DNA from 4 places in the Halomonas sp. Mc5H-6 genome. Region 1 is predicted to be linked to each of the others. Evidence: predicted binding sites of a transcription regulator. Region 1 holds the regulator's gene; each other region holds the start of a gene.

Region 1 (4,210 bases):
GCACCTGGCCGCACAGCTTTCTGACCTGATGGGCATCTTCGACATTGCGCCCAAACAGGATAACGCCACCCACCGCGGGGACTTTCAGCAACTGCCTCTCTGCGGCGGTCAGCGTTGTCCCCTCAAGGTCCAACATGACCGAGCCCAAAGGATGTGTCATAGCGGGATGTCCAAAAAAGGCGCTAACTCTAGACGATGATTAGCGAGGAGTCCAACGATCAACGGCTGTCGTGTAACCAGACAGGCGTCCCTGGTATCGCATGCTCAAACAGCCAAAGAAGATCGGCATTACGCAGCCGTACGCAACCATGGGAAGCGGGCTGCCCCATGGGCTGGTCCGGCGGCGTACCATGCAGATAAATATAGCGGCGCTGAGAATCGACCTGACCACCGCGGTTTATCCCCGGTTCCAGGCCACACAGCCACAGAATGCGAGTCAGAATCCAGTCTCGCTCGGGAAACGCGGCCGCCAGCTCGGCGTTAAAGACTTCTCCCGTCCAGCGGCGTCCTTTGAAGACAGCGTTTTCCGGGGCATCGGCGCCAATGGCGGCACGAATATAGTGCCAGCCCAGCGGCGTTTGCCCGCTTCCCTGCTGATTACCCAGGCCCTGGCGACCGGTGGAAATGTCGCACTCATGACGACACACATCGCCCTGCCAGGCGCGCAGCCGTTGCGAGTGGGTGTCGATTTCCAGCCACAGCCCCTCCCGGGGCGGCATGTCAATGAGCGACGGTGTCTGCATGGTGCTCAATGCCTTTCTCATCAGGTAACGGCGCGTTCATCGCCGCCACCACTACCGGCCGCAGGCGGCGAACCAGATCGCGGACCGACACGTGCTGGTGGTAATCCTTTTCGGCAATATCGCGCAGCGCATCCAGCCCTGAAAGCGTAAAGATAACGGTACCCAACATAAAGTGTAGCCGCCAGAAGCGCTCGGCGTCCGGCAGCTCCGGTGTCGCACGGCGAACCAACTCGGTAAAACGGCTGAACACATCGCCGTATTGCTGCTGGATATAACGGCGCAAATGACCCTGTGCCTGGCTGTATGCAAGCCCCAGCAAACGCATGAAGACTTTGAGGCTATTGCGTTCGGCAGGCACCGTCAGCACGGTTGTCGCCATGGTTTCGAGGAGCACTTCAAGGGGGATGTCACGACCCTCGTAGCGGGCTTCAAGTTCATCCAGGGCGCTATGAAAGCGTTGGGAAAACGGATCCAGATAGCGAGCAAACACCGCCTGGATGAGTGCTTTCTTGGATCCAAAGTGATAGTTCACCGCGGCAAGATTGACCCGTGCCTTGCTGGTAATGTTGCGTAAAGAGGTTTCGGCAAAGCCGCGCTCGGCAAAAAGCACTTCAGCGGTATCCAGAATGCGCGTCACCGTATCCGATTGAGCCATGCTGCTCTTCTCCTAAAACGGGCCAAAAAAGCGGGCCATAAAAAACGGATGTTTTAAACAAACTAGGATACTACGTTATCGGTTGTTACCTCTCAACGTTTACCTGAGCACCTGCCCCGTCCCCATCGTGACCTCGCATCTCTATATACATCAATTTGTTAGCTGACTTACCTCAAAGATATACTGGACAGGAGAACATGCTGTATACTTAACCACATACTGTTAATTACGCACTGTTAACCACGTCGGATAGGTCAACAGAAACGCAGTCTTGCTCACTTATTCAATCTGGAGGCTGGTATGTCGCGGCCATTAACCGTTCGCCAACAAAATGTGTTCGACTTTATTGTCAAGACCATGGGTGAGCTCGGCTATCCGCCCACTCGGGCTGAAATAGCCAAGGCGCTGGGGTTCCGCTCACCCAATGCGGCAGAAGAGCATTTGCGCGCCCTCGAGCGCAAAGGTGTCATTCGCATTATTCGCAATACGTCTCGTGGCATACGCCTGCCCAACCAGGAGCCCCAGGAAACGCCAGACGCTCTGCCAGCCTCAGACGCTGCCAGCGGCCTGCCAATTATTGGCGAGGTCGCAGCGGGGAGCCCCATTCTCGCCGCTGAGCACATTGATCGCTACTGCCCCCTGCCCGCCGACTACTTCACGCCCAGGGCCGATTACCTGCTGCGCGTGCGAGGGCTGTCGATGCAGAACGTTGGCATTCTCGAAGGCGACCTGCTTGCCGTGCATCGTACCCAGCGCGTCCGCGATGGCCAGATTGTTGTCGCCCGCCTGGAAGACGAGGTAACCGTCAAGCGTTTCAAACGCGAGGGCCACCAGGTCACGCTCATTGCGGAAAACCCCGATTTCGATCCGATCAATATCGATTTACGTACCCAACCGCTCGATATTGAAGGGGTTGGGGTCGGCGTCATCCGCGGGGGCAATGGCCAGTCGCTCGGCTAGCTGAACACGATGGTTTTATTGCCGTGCACCAGCACGCGGTCTTCCAGGTGCCAGCGAAGGCCGCGAGCGAGAACGGCTTTTTCCACATCACGGCCAAAACGTACCAGATCGGTCGGCGTGTGACAGTGACTGACCCGGTGGATGTCCTGCTCGATGATGGGCCCTGCATCCAGCTCCTGCGTCACATAATGGCAGGTGGCACCTATCAGCTTGACGCCACGCTGATAAGCCTGGTGGTAAGGCTTGGCGCCAGCAAAAGACGGCAGAAAGCTGTGGTGGATATTGATGACCTGCCCCGCGTAGCGTTCACATAACGCCGGCGGGAGAATCTGCATGTAGCGCGCAAGCACGATACTATCGGCCCGGGCATCGTCAATATGCGCCTGCACCTGCTCAAAGGCCGCTGTCTTGTCCGCTGGATCCACCGGCACATGGTGATACGGAATTCCATACCACTCGGTTAACGAACGCATGTCATCATGGTTGGAAATAACGCCCACGATATCGCAGTCCAGCTCCCCCACCTGCCAGCGGTAAAGCAGATCGACCAGGCAGTGGGATTCTCGTGAGACCATCAGAACAACACGCTGGCGTTTCTGAGTATCGACCAGTGCCCACTGCATGTCGAACCGCTCCGCCACCGGCTCGAAGGCTGAACGTAACGCCTCTGCCGACATACCCAGCGAATCCGCCAATATTTCGTAGCGCATGAAAAAACGCCCGGTTTCCAGATCGGAATGCTGGCTGGCCTCGGTGATCGACCCGCCCTGATCCGCGATAAAACTCGAAACCTTCGCGACGATCCCCACCTGGTCCGGGCAGGACACCACCAGACGATAAAAATGCGACATAGTCATTACTCTTCAAAGTTGCCGTTCACAGTTGCCGGGCGGCGATGATCAGGCCGTCCATTGGCATTAAACAAACGTCTAGTGTACAGAATGCAGCGCCCGCAATCACCGCCCGCAACGGCAGTGATTGTTAGCCGCCCGCCCCATCCCGTATAGTTAACCAATTACTTTCTAGGCTTTATTACTCTGATGCATCCACCGCGCGTTCATATTCGTCCCCGTCGTCGCCCTCCCTTACGCCTCCTGCCGTTAGGCGGCTGCGGGGAAATTGGCATGAACCTGACGCTTTATGGATACGAAGACCACTGGGTCGCCGTGGATTGCGGCATGATGATCCGCCAGGATTTACCCAATGCGCCGTTGCAGGTGCCCAACCTGGAAACCCCCAAAGCCCTGGGCATTGCACCGCAAGCGCTCTACATCACCCACGGCCATGAAGACCACATTGGAGCGGTCGCCTGGCTCTGGCCCCACTGGCAGTGCCCCATCTATGCGACGCCGCTGGCGGCCGGCCTGCTGCGTCTTAAGTTTGCCGAACATCAACTAAGCAGCGCTGCCATTCACGTAGTCGAACCCGGTGAGGCATTGGAAAGCGGCCCCTTCACCCTGCGCTACCTGGCGGTTCCGCACTCGATACCCGAGAGCTGCTCGCTGATGGTCATGGCAGGCCGCTACCGGGTATTGCATAGCGGGGACTGGAAGCTTGATCCTGAACCGATTATCGGCGCGCCGATCAATCAGGCGCAGTTCAAGGCATTGGCGCCGGTTGACCTGGTCGTGGGGGATTCCACCAACGCCCCTATACCCGGCCACTCGGGCAGCGAAGGCGATGTCGCAAGAGCGCTTGTTGAAACACTCGCTGGCTGCGAAGGGCGCGTCATTGTTTCCTGCTTCGCCAGTAATCTGGCCCGCGTGTTGGCGATTGGCCGCGCAGCTTACCAGTGTGGTCGGCGCGTCAGCCTGATGGGGCGCTCGATGGAGCGCATGGTGGGTGTCGCACG
Region 2 (4,210 bases), on a different contig from region 1:
ACCAGCGGCATGCGCGTCTGACCACCGACCAGGATCACGTCGTCGATCTCGGAAGCCGACAGGCCAGCATCTTTCAGGGCCACCTTGCAAGGCTCCATGGAACGCTGCACCAGGTCGTCTACCAGCGACTCGAGCTTGGCGCGGGTCACTTTCACGTTCAGGTGCTTCGGACCGGTGTTATCGGCCGTAATGTAGGGCAGATTGACATCGGTCTGCTGGGCGCTGGAAAGCTCGATCTTGGCTTTCTCGGCGGCTTCTTTCAGACGCTGCATGGCCAGATTGTCGCCGGACAGGTCGATGCCGCTGTCGGACTTGAACTGGTCCACCAGATAGTTGATCAGCGCCAGGTCAAAGTCTTCACCGCCCAGGAAGGTGTCGCCGTTGGTGGCCAACACTTCAAACTGGGTTTCGCCGTCGACATCGGCGACTTCGATGATCGAAATATCAAAAGTACCGCCGCCCAGGTCGTATACCGCGATGGTCTTGTCACCGCGTGACTTGTCCATGCCATAGGCAAGCGCCGCAGCAGTCGGCTCGTTGATGATACGCTTGACCTCCAGACCGGCGATGCGACCTGCATCTTTAGTGGCTTGGCGCTGGCTGTCATTGAAGTAAGCCGGCACGGTGATGACCGCTTCGGTGACGGTTTCACCAAGGTAGTCTTCTGCCGTCTTCTTCATTTTCTTGAGCACTTCCGCGCTCACCTGCGGCGGTGCCATTTTCTGGCCTTTCACTTCTACCCAGGCATCACCGTTATCGGCTTCGGTGATCTTGTACGGCACCATCTTGATATCTTTCTGAACAACGTCGTCTTTGAAACGACGGCCGATCAGACGCTTGATGGCATAAAGCGTATTTTCAGGATTGGTCACCGCCTGGCGCTTGGCGGCCTGACCGACGAGCGTCTCACCGTCTTCGGTGTACGCAATGATGGACGGCGTCGTACGGCCGCCTTCTGCGTTTTCAATGACTTTTGCACTGTCGCCATCGAGCACCGATACACAGGAGTTTGTGGTGCCCAAATCAATACCAATAATGCGTCCCATAATAAGAACCTCGTATTCGGTTGTTTCAATACATCAAACTGGTTGCGGGATTTCCCGCGGGGTTGCCCCTTTATCTGGGGGCCACCTGAGACTTTTCAAGGCCCTTTTTTAAGCCTTTACTGCGTTATGACTCATTCGCTTTCTGACTGACCACGACCATGGCCGGGCGGACCAGACGCCCGTTCAGCAAGTAGCCTTTCTGCATGACCTCCATGACCGTATTCGGCTCCTGCTCAGGGTTCGGCACCATCGCCATGGCTTCGTGAACCTGAGGGTCAAACGGCTCACCCTGGGGGTCGATGCTTTCAACGCCAAACTTGCTCAGCACATCGAGCTGCATCTTCAGGGTCATCGAGACCCCTTCGCGGTGCACCTCGGAGGCATCTTCCTGCATCGACTCAAGCGCTTTTTCGAGGCTGTCGATGACCGGCAGAAGCTCTTTCACAAACTTTTCCAGGGCGAATTTGCGCGCCTTTTCAGCTTCCTGCTCCGCCCGGCGGCGCACGTTTTGCGCTTCGGCGGCTTCTCTTAGCGACTGATCCTTGGCTTCTGCAAGACGCTGCTCCAGGTCCTGCACCTTGGCGGCCAGAACATCGACTTCAGCCTCATCGTCGACACGATCGACAACGGCCTCGTCGTCATTAATGAGGCCTTCCAGCTCACCTTCAACCAGGCGATCTTCAGATTCCTGTTCCGGCGTCTCTGATTCCTGCTCCTGGCGAGCCAGCTCGTCATCCATCGGGGTTTGCGGTTCTTTTGCCATGCCTTGCTCCTGCAACGTTCGAGGGGCGTGCGGTACGCCCAAATAATTAAGTAGCGACGTAAATTGGCTCTGCACCGTATATGGGGACCATAAAAGCCATCTCAAGTGGGCATTGAAGCGCGTTTTCGACTACTGTATAAAACAACAATATTCAGACGCATTGACTACGCTCGTTCCGCTGCGCCTCAGGAGGCCCTCATGCTGACTCAGCTTGCCATTCGAGATTACGCGATCGTTGAGCACCTGGAACTCGACCTGACCCATGGCATGACCGCCATTACCGGCGAGACCGGGGCAGGCAAATCGATTCTGCTGGGCGCCCTGGGCCTTTGCCTGGGCGAGCGCGCCGACGCTGGCAGCGTCCGCCACGGCAGCGAACGCACTGATCTATCGGCGCGTTTTGATATTCAGCATTTACCCGCGGCCAGCGAGTGGCTTAGCAGCCGCGAACTGCCCAGCGATGAATGCCTGTTAAGGCGGGTGGTAACAGCAAGCGGGCGCTCCAAGGCATGGATCAATGGACAACCGGCCACGATCAGCGACCTCAAATCGCTTGGGGAGCATCTGGTGCAGATTCACGGCCAGCATGCCCACCAGGCGCTGATGCGCGAAGAAACCCATCTCGCACTACTCGACGATTATGCGGGCCTTCGCGATACCGCCCAGCGGCTGGCCGAGACGTACCGTGACTGGCGCAGCGCCAACCGCCGCCTCAAGCAGCGCAAGGAAGCAGGTAGCGAGGTAGAAGCCAAACGGCAGCTGCTGCGCTATCAGGTGGAGGAGCTCGATCAGCTGGGCCTTGCTGAAGGCGAACTACAAACCCTTGAAGAAGAACAACACTCCCTTGCCCACGCCGATGAAACACTCCGCGAAACGCAGTTTGCCGCTGACTGCTGCGCCAGCGATGAGGGCGGGGCACTGTCGTTGCTCAACCAGGCTTATACACATTTAAGCGCCTTGCCGGGCAGCGATAAGGGCACGCTGGCCAACACCCTGGCGATGCTCGGCGACGCGCGCATTCAGGTCGAAGAGGCCGCCAGCGAGCTGAACCGCCTCGCCAGCACCACCGAACTCGACCCCGAGCGCCTGGCATGGGTGGAAGAGCGTTTAGCGGACGTGCACCGTATTGCCCGCAAGCACCATGTGGCACCGGAAGAAGTCTGCGCACTGCATGCGGAGCTGAGCCGGGAAGTCGCCGAGTTGGATAACAGCGAGAACGACATCGAAGCCCTGGGCGCCCAGGTAGCGGAACTTCGCGAGCGCTATCGACGTGACGCCAAGCACCTCAGCGAGGGTCGCCAGAAAGCCGCCGTCCGTTTGGGGAAGGAGGTCCAGCAGCAGCTAAGCTTCCTGGCCATGGGCAAGGCACGCTTTGAAGTGGAGGTCACGCCCCGAGACACCCCGGCGGCAGAAGGCCTCGATCAGGTTCACTTTTTAATCAGCGCCAACCCCGGGCAGCCCGCCAGACCGCTCACCAAGGTGGCGTCCGGCGGTGAGCTTTCGCGCATCAGCCTGGCGATTCAGGTCGTCGCCGCGTCCCACTCCACCATTCCAAGCCTGGTGTTTGATGAAGTGGACGTCGGGGTTTCCGGTGCTACCGCCGAGATTGTCGGCCAGCTGCTCCGCAAGCTGGGTGAAAACGGCCAGGTAATGACGGTCACCCACCTGCCTCAGGTAGCCGCCCAGGCTCACCAGCACCTGCACATTGAGAAACACGCCCGGCGCGATACCACCCTGACGCACATGGCCCTGCTGGATGAACAGGGCAGAGTCAGCGAACTGGCTCGCATGCTGGGCGGCGTCAAACTCTCAGACCAAACCCTGGCCCATGCCCGTGAAATGCTCAATGCCAGCCAGCGCCAACCCCACTGACGATGGCGGGCTGAGGGCTACTGGGCAACCGTGTGTTTCAAGCGCGCAATAAAACGCCCCTAGGCCGCCTGGTATTCAAGCCAGGCAGCCTAGAGGCATTGGGGCGTGCATCAAAGCCCGAGCTAGGGTTAACCCCTATTTCTTATTAGTTGGCCCGCTGTCCTGGCGTGTTACGTCCGATCCTCGGGGGCGCACGTATAACACCAACGCATGGTCAACTAATTCATAGCCGTGCTCTTCCGCGATTTCTTGCTGGCGTCGCTCAATGATCTCGTCAACGAACTCGACGATTTCACCGCTTTCCAGACACACCATGTGGTCATGGTGGTCTTCTTGCGTCATCTCGAATACCGCGTGGCCGCCATCGAAATTATGACGAATCACGAGGCCCGCCGACTCGAACTGAGTCAGCACACGGTAGACAGTTGCCAGCCCCACATCTTCGCCCGCATCTATCAGTGTTTTATACACTTCTTCTGCGCTAAGGTGGTGCTGACCCGATGCAGTTTCGAGAATCTGCAGGATTTTG
Region 3 (4,210 bases), on a different contig from region 1:
TGCCGAGAGTGCCCCGGAGGCAAATCCCAGCAGCTGATCGACCCATACCGCCAGCATTGCCGTCTCCACTTATAAAAGACCCTATTGAAAAGCGACATAGTCTAGCATGACCATTGGGGGCACGCAGAGAGGATTGGCAAGATCGCCAAGGGCTGCGCGGGCAGCCCTTATACCCAGCCAAGCAACGCTTTATCAGGAGAGCAAACCAATGGACACGCTAACACTGACCACCTGCCAGGGGGCCGAAATAACGCCTCATGTCCAGGCACTGGCACGCCTGCGCATCGAGGTATTTCGTGATTACCCCTATCTGTACGATGGCGACTTAAGCTACGAAGCGGATTACCTGGGTCGCTACGCGGATAATCCAGACAGCCTCTTCGTTCTGGCCTTCGACGGCGACTCACTGGTGGGTGCCGCCACCGGACAGCCCCTGGCCGATGAAGTCGACGAGTTCCGCCGCCCGTTCGAGGCTAATGGCATTACCCCCGCGAGCGTGTTTTATTACGGCGAGTCGGTGCTGCTTCACGCTTACCGTGGCCGCGGCATTGGCAAACGCTTCATGGCCGAGCGCGAGGCGCATGCCAAGCTGAAGGGATTTGATATTGCCGCCTTCTGCGCTGTCGAGCGCCCCGCCGACCACCCGCTCAAGCCATCCAACTATCGTCCGCTGCACGGCTTCTGGAATGCCCAGGGGTACCAACGTCACCCGGAACTCACCACCACTTTCGCCTGGAAAGACATCGGCGAAAATGAAGAGAGCCACAAAACGATGGTGTTCTGGATGAAGCGTCTGGATTAAGCCGCTCGGACCCATTCAAGCAGGGGTGCCGTCCGCGAGTGCATATCGAGCCGTGCCCGCAAGCGCACCAGGTTCCAATAATGGCCATTCAGGGCACGGGAAAGCAGCAGCGTATCGGCGGGGGGCTGCAGGCGGTCCATGGCCGCCCATACCTTGGGCGTCAGTTCGCGCAGGCGGCGATGGACACGCACATCGCTGAAGTCCTGTTCACCGGGGCTAAACAGCGGCGCCACACACTCAGCGGATTCGCGGTAAAGCGACAAGGGAGCCCCCTGCCCCTGGCGGCCGCCCATTTGCATCAGCGCTTCATCCATCGCCATCGGGTCATGGGCAAGGGTCGCATCGAGGAGCTGCATCATTGCTTTCAGGCGAGCCTCGGGCACCGGAATCACGGCGCCGAAATCGTAAATCACCAGTCGACCTTGGTCATCGGCCGCAAAGTTACCCGCGTGCGGGTCAGCGTGCAGCTCGCCATAGGTGAACAACTCTTCAGTGATCCAGTCCGCCAGGGCCGACGCGACTTTCTGACGAGTATCATCGTCGGCGCTATCCAGCTCACGTAGCGGCGTGCCGTCGACAAAGCGCATGGCGAGCACGTGCTGGCCGGATAGATCAAACAGCGGCTCAGGAATGACCAGGCGCGCGTCTTGCTGATAACGCTCGCGGTAGCGCGCCATCGCGTCGGCCTCAGCACGATAGTCGAGCTCATCGCGCAGCCCCGCCGCCAGCTCTTCAAACAGCGCATCCAGCCGCGCCTGGGGAACCTTGAACCAGCGGCCAAGGCTCATGATACGCCTGACCTGCTTGAGATCACTTTCCAGTACATCCGCTAACCCAGGGTATTGCACCTTTAGCACCACCGTCTCGCCAGCATGGGTGACCGCCTTGTGCACCTGCCCCATGGAAGCGCTGGCAAAGGGGCGCTCCTCAATTGCCTGGAAATGCTGTTCAATATCGCCGTACTGCATCACCAGCGCCTCGCGGATGCGCGGCCAGGGCATTGGTTCCGCCTGGCGTTGCAGGCGCGCCAGCTCCTCGGCAAGATCCGGCGGCAGCAGGTCATCCCACTGGGACATGATTTGCGCCAGCTTCATGGCCGGGCCCTTCAGCTCGGAGAGACCCTCGAATAGTGCCTCGCCCAGGGACCGCCAGTCTGCCTGGCCACCCAAGCGTGTCTTGAGCAGCGCTCCGCCGGTGCGAGCACCCAACCCCATCAAACGTCGTGTTCTTCCGCGATCTCGCATTTAAGTCGCCTCGTTGACCATATGACATGCAGCTTACGCAATCCGGTTAAATTATACAAAAGCTATACGAATAATCGCCACATGTCATTTTTCAGACAACCTTTCGCTATGCTCACCGGCATACGGTGTCTGTTACCATATTCCTACGTTACACAATTTAAGGCATCTCCCGTATGCGCTTGATTATCGCCGAAAAACCCAGCCTTGCCCGAGCGATTGCCGAGGCGCTCCCCGGAAGTGCCAGGCGCCAGGAAGGCGCGATCAGTTGCGGCGATACCACGGTGACCTGGTGCCTGGGCCACCTGCTGGAACAGGCGGCACCGGAAGCCTACGACCCCGCCGATAAACAGTGGCGGCTGGACCGGCTGCCCATTGTGCCGCAGCAGTGGAAACTGATGCCGCGCTCAAAAGCCCGAGGCCAACTGGCGGTGATTCGCAAGCTGATCAAACAGGCCAACGAGGTTGTTCATGCCGGTGACCCGGACCGTGAAGGTCAGTTGCTGGTACAGGAAGTGATCGACTACATGAAGTACCGCGGCCCGGTACAACGGCTGCTGATCAGCGACCTCAACAGGCCCGCCGTCAGCCGCGCGCTTGCCAGCCTGCGACCCAATGCCGAGTATCAGCCCCTGTTCCAGGCGGCCCAGGCCCGGGCTCGTGCTGACTGGCTGTACGGTATCAACCTGACCCGCGCCTGGACCCTCACCGGCCGCCAGGCGGGCCACGACGGCGTGCTTTCCGTGGGCCGTGTGCAAACCCCGGTACTGGGCTTGATCGTGCGCCGCGATAACGCCATTCGTGATTTTGTGCCCCACCCGTTTTATCACCTATGGGTGGATCTCAAGGTCGCTAAGGGCCAGCTGCGCGCCTGGTGGGTGCCCAAGGAACACCAGCCGCTCGATGATCAGGGGCGCTTGATCGACCGCCAACCCGCCGATGCGTTGGCAGGGCAGCTACCCGGCGCCTCAGGTCAACTGACAAAGCTCGACCAGCAGGAGAAACGCCAGGCACCGCCGCTGCCCTACTCGCTGTCTGCCCTTCAGGTCGATGCCGCCCGCCGTCACGGGCTTTCCGCACAGGTGGTGCTGGATATTTGCCAGCGGCTATACGAGCAGCACAAGCTAATTACCTACCCGCGCTCCGACTGCCGCTACCTGCCCGAAGAGCACCTTCCGCTAGCCCAGCGTAGCCTGAGCGGCGCCTGCCAGAACGACGATGCGCTTCAACAGTGGCTGAAAGGCGCGGACTTCTCGCTACGTTCCAAGGCCTGGAATGACAAGCAGGTAGGCGCCCACCACGCAATCGCCCCCAGCGGCAAACCGGCCGACTTTAGCCAGCTCTCCGCCACCGAAGGCCATGTGTTCCGACTGATCGTACGCAACGTCATGGCCCAGTTTTATCGTCCCCTGCGCACCTTTGAGGTCAAGGCCGAGTTTACGCTGCTTGATGAGGCCTTCCACGCTCGCGGCCAGAGCATCCTCGACCCCGGCTGGAAACCGCTGTTCACCACCCGCGATGAAAGCCCGCCGCTGCCGCCGCTCACCCAAGGAGAAGCCTGCCAGGCGCTGGGGGCAGGCGTTGAGGAGAAGGAAACCCGCCCGCCGGAACCCTTCACCGATGCCAGCCTGATCAAGGCAATGATGAACATCGGCCGCTACGTGGACGACCCTGCCGTGCGCCGCACCCTGCGCGACACCGACGGCCTGGGCACCGAAGCCACCCGCGCCGGTATTATCGAAACGTTGGTCCAGCGCGGCTATCTGGTACGCCAGCAAAAGGCCCTGCGCGCCACCAAGCTCGGCAGCGCCCTGATCGCCGCCCTGCCTGAAGCGGTCAGCACCCCCGAACGCACCGCACTCTGGGAACAGCGACTGCGCGCCATCGCCGAACTGCAGGACGACGCCAACACCTTTCAGCAGGCGTTACTGGATGACTTGCGTGGCCTGCTCAACCATAGCGATGCAGGGAAACTCAGGCAGAGCCTGCAAACGGCACAAGGCGTAGCCAGTGGCCCGGCGAAGCGCTCAGGCAAGCCGAGAAAGCGTTATAGTAAGAAGAAAACCAATAGTAGGAGTAATAAAACAACAGTTCAGTAAAGCTAACGCCTTATCGACTTGGCAGCTAATGGGGCAATGGTCATTTGGTGCCCTCAAACATCAGAATC
Region 4 (4,210 bases), on a different contig from region 1:
TGACCATTACCGAATTAAGCCGTCCGGCTACCTACGGGCGCCGGAGGCGACTGCCTTTCAGGTGGTCAGCCGAGTACACACCTCCCTCGGGGAATACATTTCGAGGTCCGTGAAACAGGGCGTAGTGAGGCGCACCGCCAATATCGAGACCTGCGCACGGCATTTATTGACAAGGATCGTCATGGGCAAGAAGTACCGCAATCTGTTTGAACGTATTACCGCACCGGACAACCTGTGGACCGCTTACCAGCGGGCCGCAAAAGGCCGCCGAAACTCAGGCGGCTACTTAAATTTTCGAGAGTATGAGGCCTACAACCTCAGGCTGCTACGCGAGCGACTTTTGGAGGGCTCATACTTCCATGGCGATCCTCGCATCTTCACGGTTCGAGAGCCCAAGCCTCGCGTCATAGCAGCCTTACCCTTTGAAGACAGGGTCGTGCAACACGCCCTTCACGGCGTGACCGCGCCGATCTTTGAGGCAGGCATGCTGCCTCAGTCATACGCCTGCAGAGAAGGCCGCGGGACGCACAGCGGTGCGATCAAGGCGCAAGCAATGATGAGGAAAATGGGAAGGAGTGACGGCACGGTATATGCACTAAAAACCGACTACTCAAAGTATTTCGCCAGCATCCAGAGAGAGCCGCTATGGCGCCGCATCGACGCCAAAATCAGCTGTCGCGCCACACTGTGGTTAATAGAGCGCTTTGTCCCACGCACGGGCACCGGACTGGATATAGGCTGGCTGACCAGTCAGCTGTTCGCCAATGTTAACGGCACACAAGTTGATCGTTACCTGGCTCAGCATTGCCGCGAAAGCCGGTTCCTGCGTTATATGGATGATGTCGTAGTGTTCGGCTATGAGCGTGATTACTTATTTCAACTAAAAGATAAGCTGGAGCGCTATAGCAACGAAGCGCTAGGCCTTCGCTTTAGCAAGTGGAACGTGCAGCCGGTCACGCGCGGCGTCAATTTCCTGGGGTACCGGATTTGGCCCACACACAAGCTTCTAAGAAAAGATAGCGTACGACGCGCCAAGCGGAAAATCACCCGCTATGCCAGGGAAGGGGAAACCGAAGAGCTAAGGAAGTTTCTGGCCAGCTGGGGCGGGCACGCCAAATGGGCTGATTCTCGCAACCTCATCAACTCGCTGGCACTCACCTACAAATCAACGAAGAAGGATTCCGCTAATGTTCTCCTATGACAAGCAATCATCGCGCGTCGTCTGCCTAGAAGATTACGGACGCTTAAAGAAAGGCGCGATCGTGCCGGTATTAAATGAGTTATACGCCGATGTCGAAGCCTGGCTGGCTGCAGGCAACACGCTTGCCGAGTTCGACGGCTACCCCGAGATACCGATGAGCCAGGAACAGCTGCAGGACTGGCGGGAGAGTGCATCAGTATCCGCTCGTCAGGGCATGGAGCAATTGATTGTCGAAGGGCTTGATGAGCAAGTCGACCAGGTGATCGACGCCATTGAAGACCCTGTAGAACGGAAACTTGCTCGCAACTGGATTCAGAAAGCAGGCACTTGGGATCGCATGAATGCGCAGCTTAATCAGATTGCCGATGCGCTGGGGTTGACTGAGGGAGATAAAGACCAGCTATTTAGGAATGCGAGCAAGCGGTAGTCATTACATCGCTTCGGCAGGGTTCCAGCGAATACTTACATGCTCCGCTGTGTCATCGAGGGGTGTCAGCGTGACATTTTCAACGGTGCCGAGATCATCCAGCATGCGCGCCCAGTCTTCTGAGTGGTCGTCTGGCTGGCGTGAGATCTCGGCACACTTTTCAGACTGAGCCAGCGGGCTGTTGATCGCGCGCTGCACTCGCTGGACTAACTGCTCATAGGTTTTCTGGGACATAGGCACCTCTATTAAAGCTGGTAATATATACAGTATTCGAGGGAACGATAATCCATGGTCATCGTTGGATGCAAGCGGGGTGGTCGCAGTTTGGTCGCAGAACCGATGCGACCAATACACTGTATGCAAATATAGTAAATCGGTAAGGTGCTGATTTCTTTGTAAAGCCTTGTGCAAGCGCGGCCTTTGAAATTAGATAGAGCGGATTCAAAATCCGCCGCTGTAACAGGCGTGCCAGTTCGAGTCTGGCCACCGGCACCATATTTAAAATCAGGGGCTTAGGCCCCTTTTTTTGTGTCTGGACGTTGAGCTTTTCTCCTTCAGGATGCTTGAGTGTGTCTACAAAGTGTCCATCGCGATTCCCGCCCTTACTGTCTTACTTACTTCCTCGATTAGCCAAACGTTCAGCCGCCAGCTTTCGATAAAGAGCAACCAGCTCTGCGCTCTTGGCGTCCTCGTGCCAGCTGGCGGCATAGGTTTGGCCGCGCTCGGCGAGCTGTACTCGGCGTGTTTCATCGCTTAATAGCTGGTTAACCTTAGTGGCGAAGTTGCTATGGTTTTCCTCGGCGATTAGGCAGCCTTCACCTTCTTTTAAGACATCAAGCGTGCCCATGGTGGCGGTGGAGACCACCGGTGTGCCCAGTGCCATCGCTTCCAGCAGTACCAGCCCCTGGGTTTCCGTGCGTGATGCAAAGACGAAAACATCGGCGGCGCGGTAGGCCGCTTGCAAAGGGCCGCTGCGGTCGAGATAACCGAGAAATAGCACCGATTCCGTCACGCCAAGCGCCTGAGCCCGCCGGACAAGCGAGTCATGGGCCGGACCTTCGCCGGTAATAATCAGCCGGGTGGTGGGGTGTTCGGCTAATACCTTGGGCAGCATGTCGATCAGAAAGTCGATGTTCTTCTCGAAGGCGGTGCGGCCTACATAGAGCAGCAGTCGTGCTTCCTGGGGTAGGTGGTAATGCGCCCGAAAGTCGCTGTCATGCCGAGGCGAACAGAACGCCTCCAGCGCCAGGCCGGTAGCAATCACCGTGGTAGGCGTGGTCACGCCGTAGCGAATAAGTGCATGCTGCATCGCTTGGGAGGGAGCTACCAAGGCGCTTAGCTGATGGCATTGGTGTGCCGAAAGCCGCCGCGCGGCCAGGCGTAGCCAGCGTCGTGGTAACCAGCGAATATAGTGCTGAACATACGCCTCAAAAAGTGTGTGGTAGGTCGCGACCACCGGAAGCCCGAGTCGGCGACCCAGGGCAACACCGGCATAGTGGGCAGTAAAGGGCGTATGGACATGAATAAGGTCAAACGCCTTGCCTGCAAGCTGCGCTGTCAGAGCGAGCAGATCGCGGTAGCGCATCATGCGATCCTCCGGGTCACCGGGTACCCGGTGCGAGCGGATGCGCAGTACACCCGGTTCGTCCACTTGGCCCAACGGGTAGTCGGGGCAGACCAGTGTGACTGAGTGGCCCAGGCGCTCAAGGGCACCGCGAAAGCTGGCAATGGAGGTGGAGACGCCATTGACGCGGGGAAAATAGACATCCGAAATCATCAGTACTTTCATGCATCCCGGCTGCGCGTTAGCCGTTGACGCCGTTGAGTGAAGCAGCGCCAATGCCGATCCCCGCCGAGCCTCGCGGTCAGCCTCACGTTGCAGGTAGAGAGCATTGCCGTTGGCTAGATGAGTTAGCGCCGCGACGTCCTGGTCACTGAGCGGGGCGTTGAGAGGAGGGCGTCGACGCTGTGGCATGTTGTCTAACCTCTTATGGCAGCTTATTGCCACCCTAACCCGAGCCCATGACTTGCTGATGACAGCGTGTCATCCATATTGCACGCTCGGTAGAGCGTTAACGCACAGTTGGCTGCCCCCTCGCTTTTTGTCGCCGAGCCGTTTTATAGTGAATGAATCGCATTCGACGAAATACGGTAAACCACCATGGCCCTTTTTGAGCTGCATAGCCGCAACTTATCCCAGGAGCAGGTGGCCCATACCCACGATTTCCATCAGCTGATACTGGCGACCTGTGGTGTCACGGAGCTTTCGATGGAGGGGCGGGGGGAAAGAGTGACGGCCCGGCGTGGCTGTCTGATTCCCTCTTCGCGCCACCACGAGTACCAGGGCGATGGCAGTAACCGGACCTTGGTGCTGGATGTTCCCGTGGCTCAACTGGCCACGCTTGAAAAAGGCAGCGAGATTGAGCGCCTGTTCGATAGGCCGCGTTTTTTCAGCGTCCCCCCGGCGTTAAATCAGCTTACCCACGCCCTGGCCAATCAGCTCGAGCAGTGCCCCGGGTTGCAGAATGAAATCGCCATTCTGCTGCTGCGCGCACTGACGATGTATCTGCACGACGCCAGGC

What was found. The regulator LexA, encoded in region 1, represses DNA repair genes until DNA is damaged. The targets are predictions, from matches to a motif close to TACTGTNTANNTANACAGTA.
Region 2: a site for LexA is predicted at 1,940-1,959, ahead of recN (DNA repair protein RecN). Genes of this name have one in related genera too.
Region 3: a site for LexA is predicted at 2,088-2,107, ahead of NH395_RS01820 (DNA topoisomerase III). Genes of this name have one in related genera too.
Region 4: a site for LexA is predicted at 1,878-1,897, ahead of NH395_RS17995 (DUF1654 domain-containing protein). Genes of this name have one in related genera too.

What each region holds. Positions count from the first base shown of each region.
Region 1 covers NZ_JAMXSI010000013.1:37,758-41,967, forward strand. Annotated here, with positions in the region: gene nagZ (beta-N-acetylhexosaminidase) at 1-160, opposite strand, end outside; gene NH395_RS15450 (L,D-transpeptidase) at 219-743, opposite strand; gene NH395_RS15455 (TetR/AcrR family transcriptional regulator) at 721-1,398, opposite strand; gene lexA (transcriptional repressor LexA) at 1,699-2,358, shown strand; gene purU (formyltetrahydrofolate deformylase) at 2,355-3,209, opposite strand; gene NH395_RS15470 (ribonuclease J) at 3,483-4,210, shown strand, end outside.
Region 2 covers NZ_JAMXSI010000016.1:53,756-57,965, forward strand. Annotated here, with positions in the region: gene dnaK (molecular chaperone DnaK) at 1-1,046, opposite strand, end outside; gene grpE (nucleotide exchange factor GrpE) at 1,171-1,809, opposite strand; gene recN (DNA repair protein RecN) at 2,008-3,681, shown strand; gene fur (ferric iron uptake transcriptional regulator) at 3,817-4,210, opposite strand, start outside.
Region 3 covers NZ_JAMXSI010000001.1:391,282-395,491, reverse strand. Annotated here, with positions in the region: gene NH395_RS01835 (SEC-C metal-binding domain-containing protein) at 1-57, opposite strand, end outside; gene NH395_RS01830 (GNAT family N-acetyltransferase) at 209-802, shown strand; gene NH395_RS01825 (AarF/ABC1/UbiB kinase family protein) at 799-2,046, opposite strand; gene NH395_RS01820 (DNA topoisomerase III) at 2,220-4,142, shown strand; gene NH395_RS01815 (MgtC/SapB family protein) at 4,196-4,210, opposite strand, start outside.
Region 4 covers NZ_JAMXSI010000022.1:18,747-22,956, reverse strand. Annotated here, with positions in the region: gene NH395_RS18005 (reverse transcriptase domain-containing protein) at 182-1,201, shown strand; gene NH395_RS18000 (hypothetical protein) at 1,188-1,628, shown strand; gene NH395_RS17995 (DUF1654 domain-containing protein) at 1,632-1,862, opposite strand; tRNA gene NH395_RS17990 (tRNA-Leu) at 2,029-2,123, shown strand; gene NH395_RS17985 (glycosyltransferase) at 2,239-3,603, opposite strand; gene NH395_RS17980 (helix-turn-helix domain-containing protein) at 3,790-4,210, shown strand, end outside.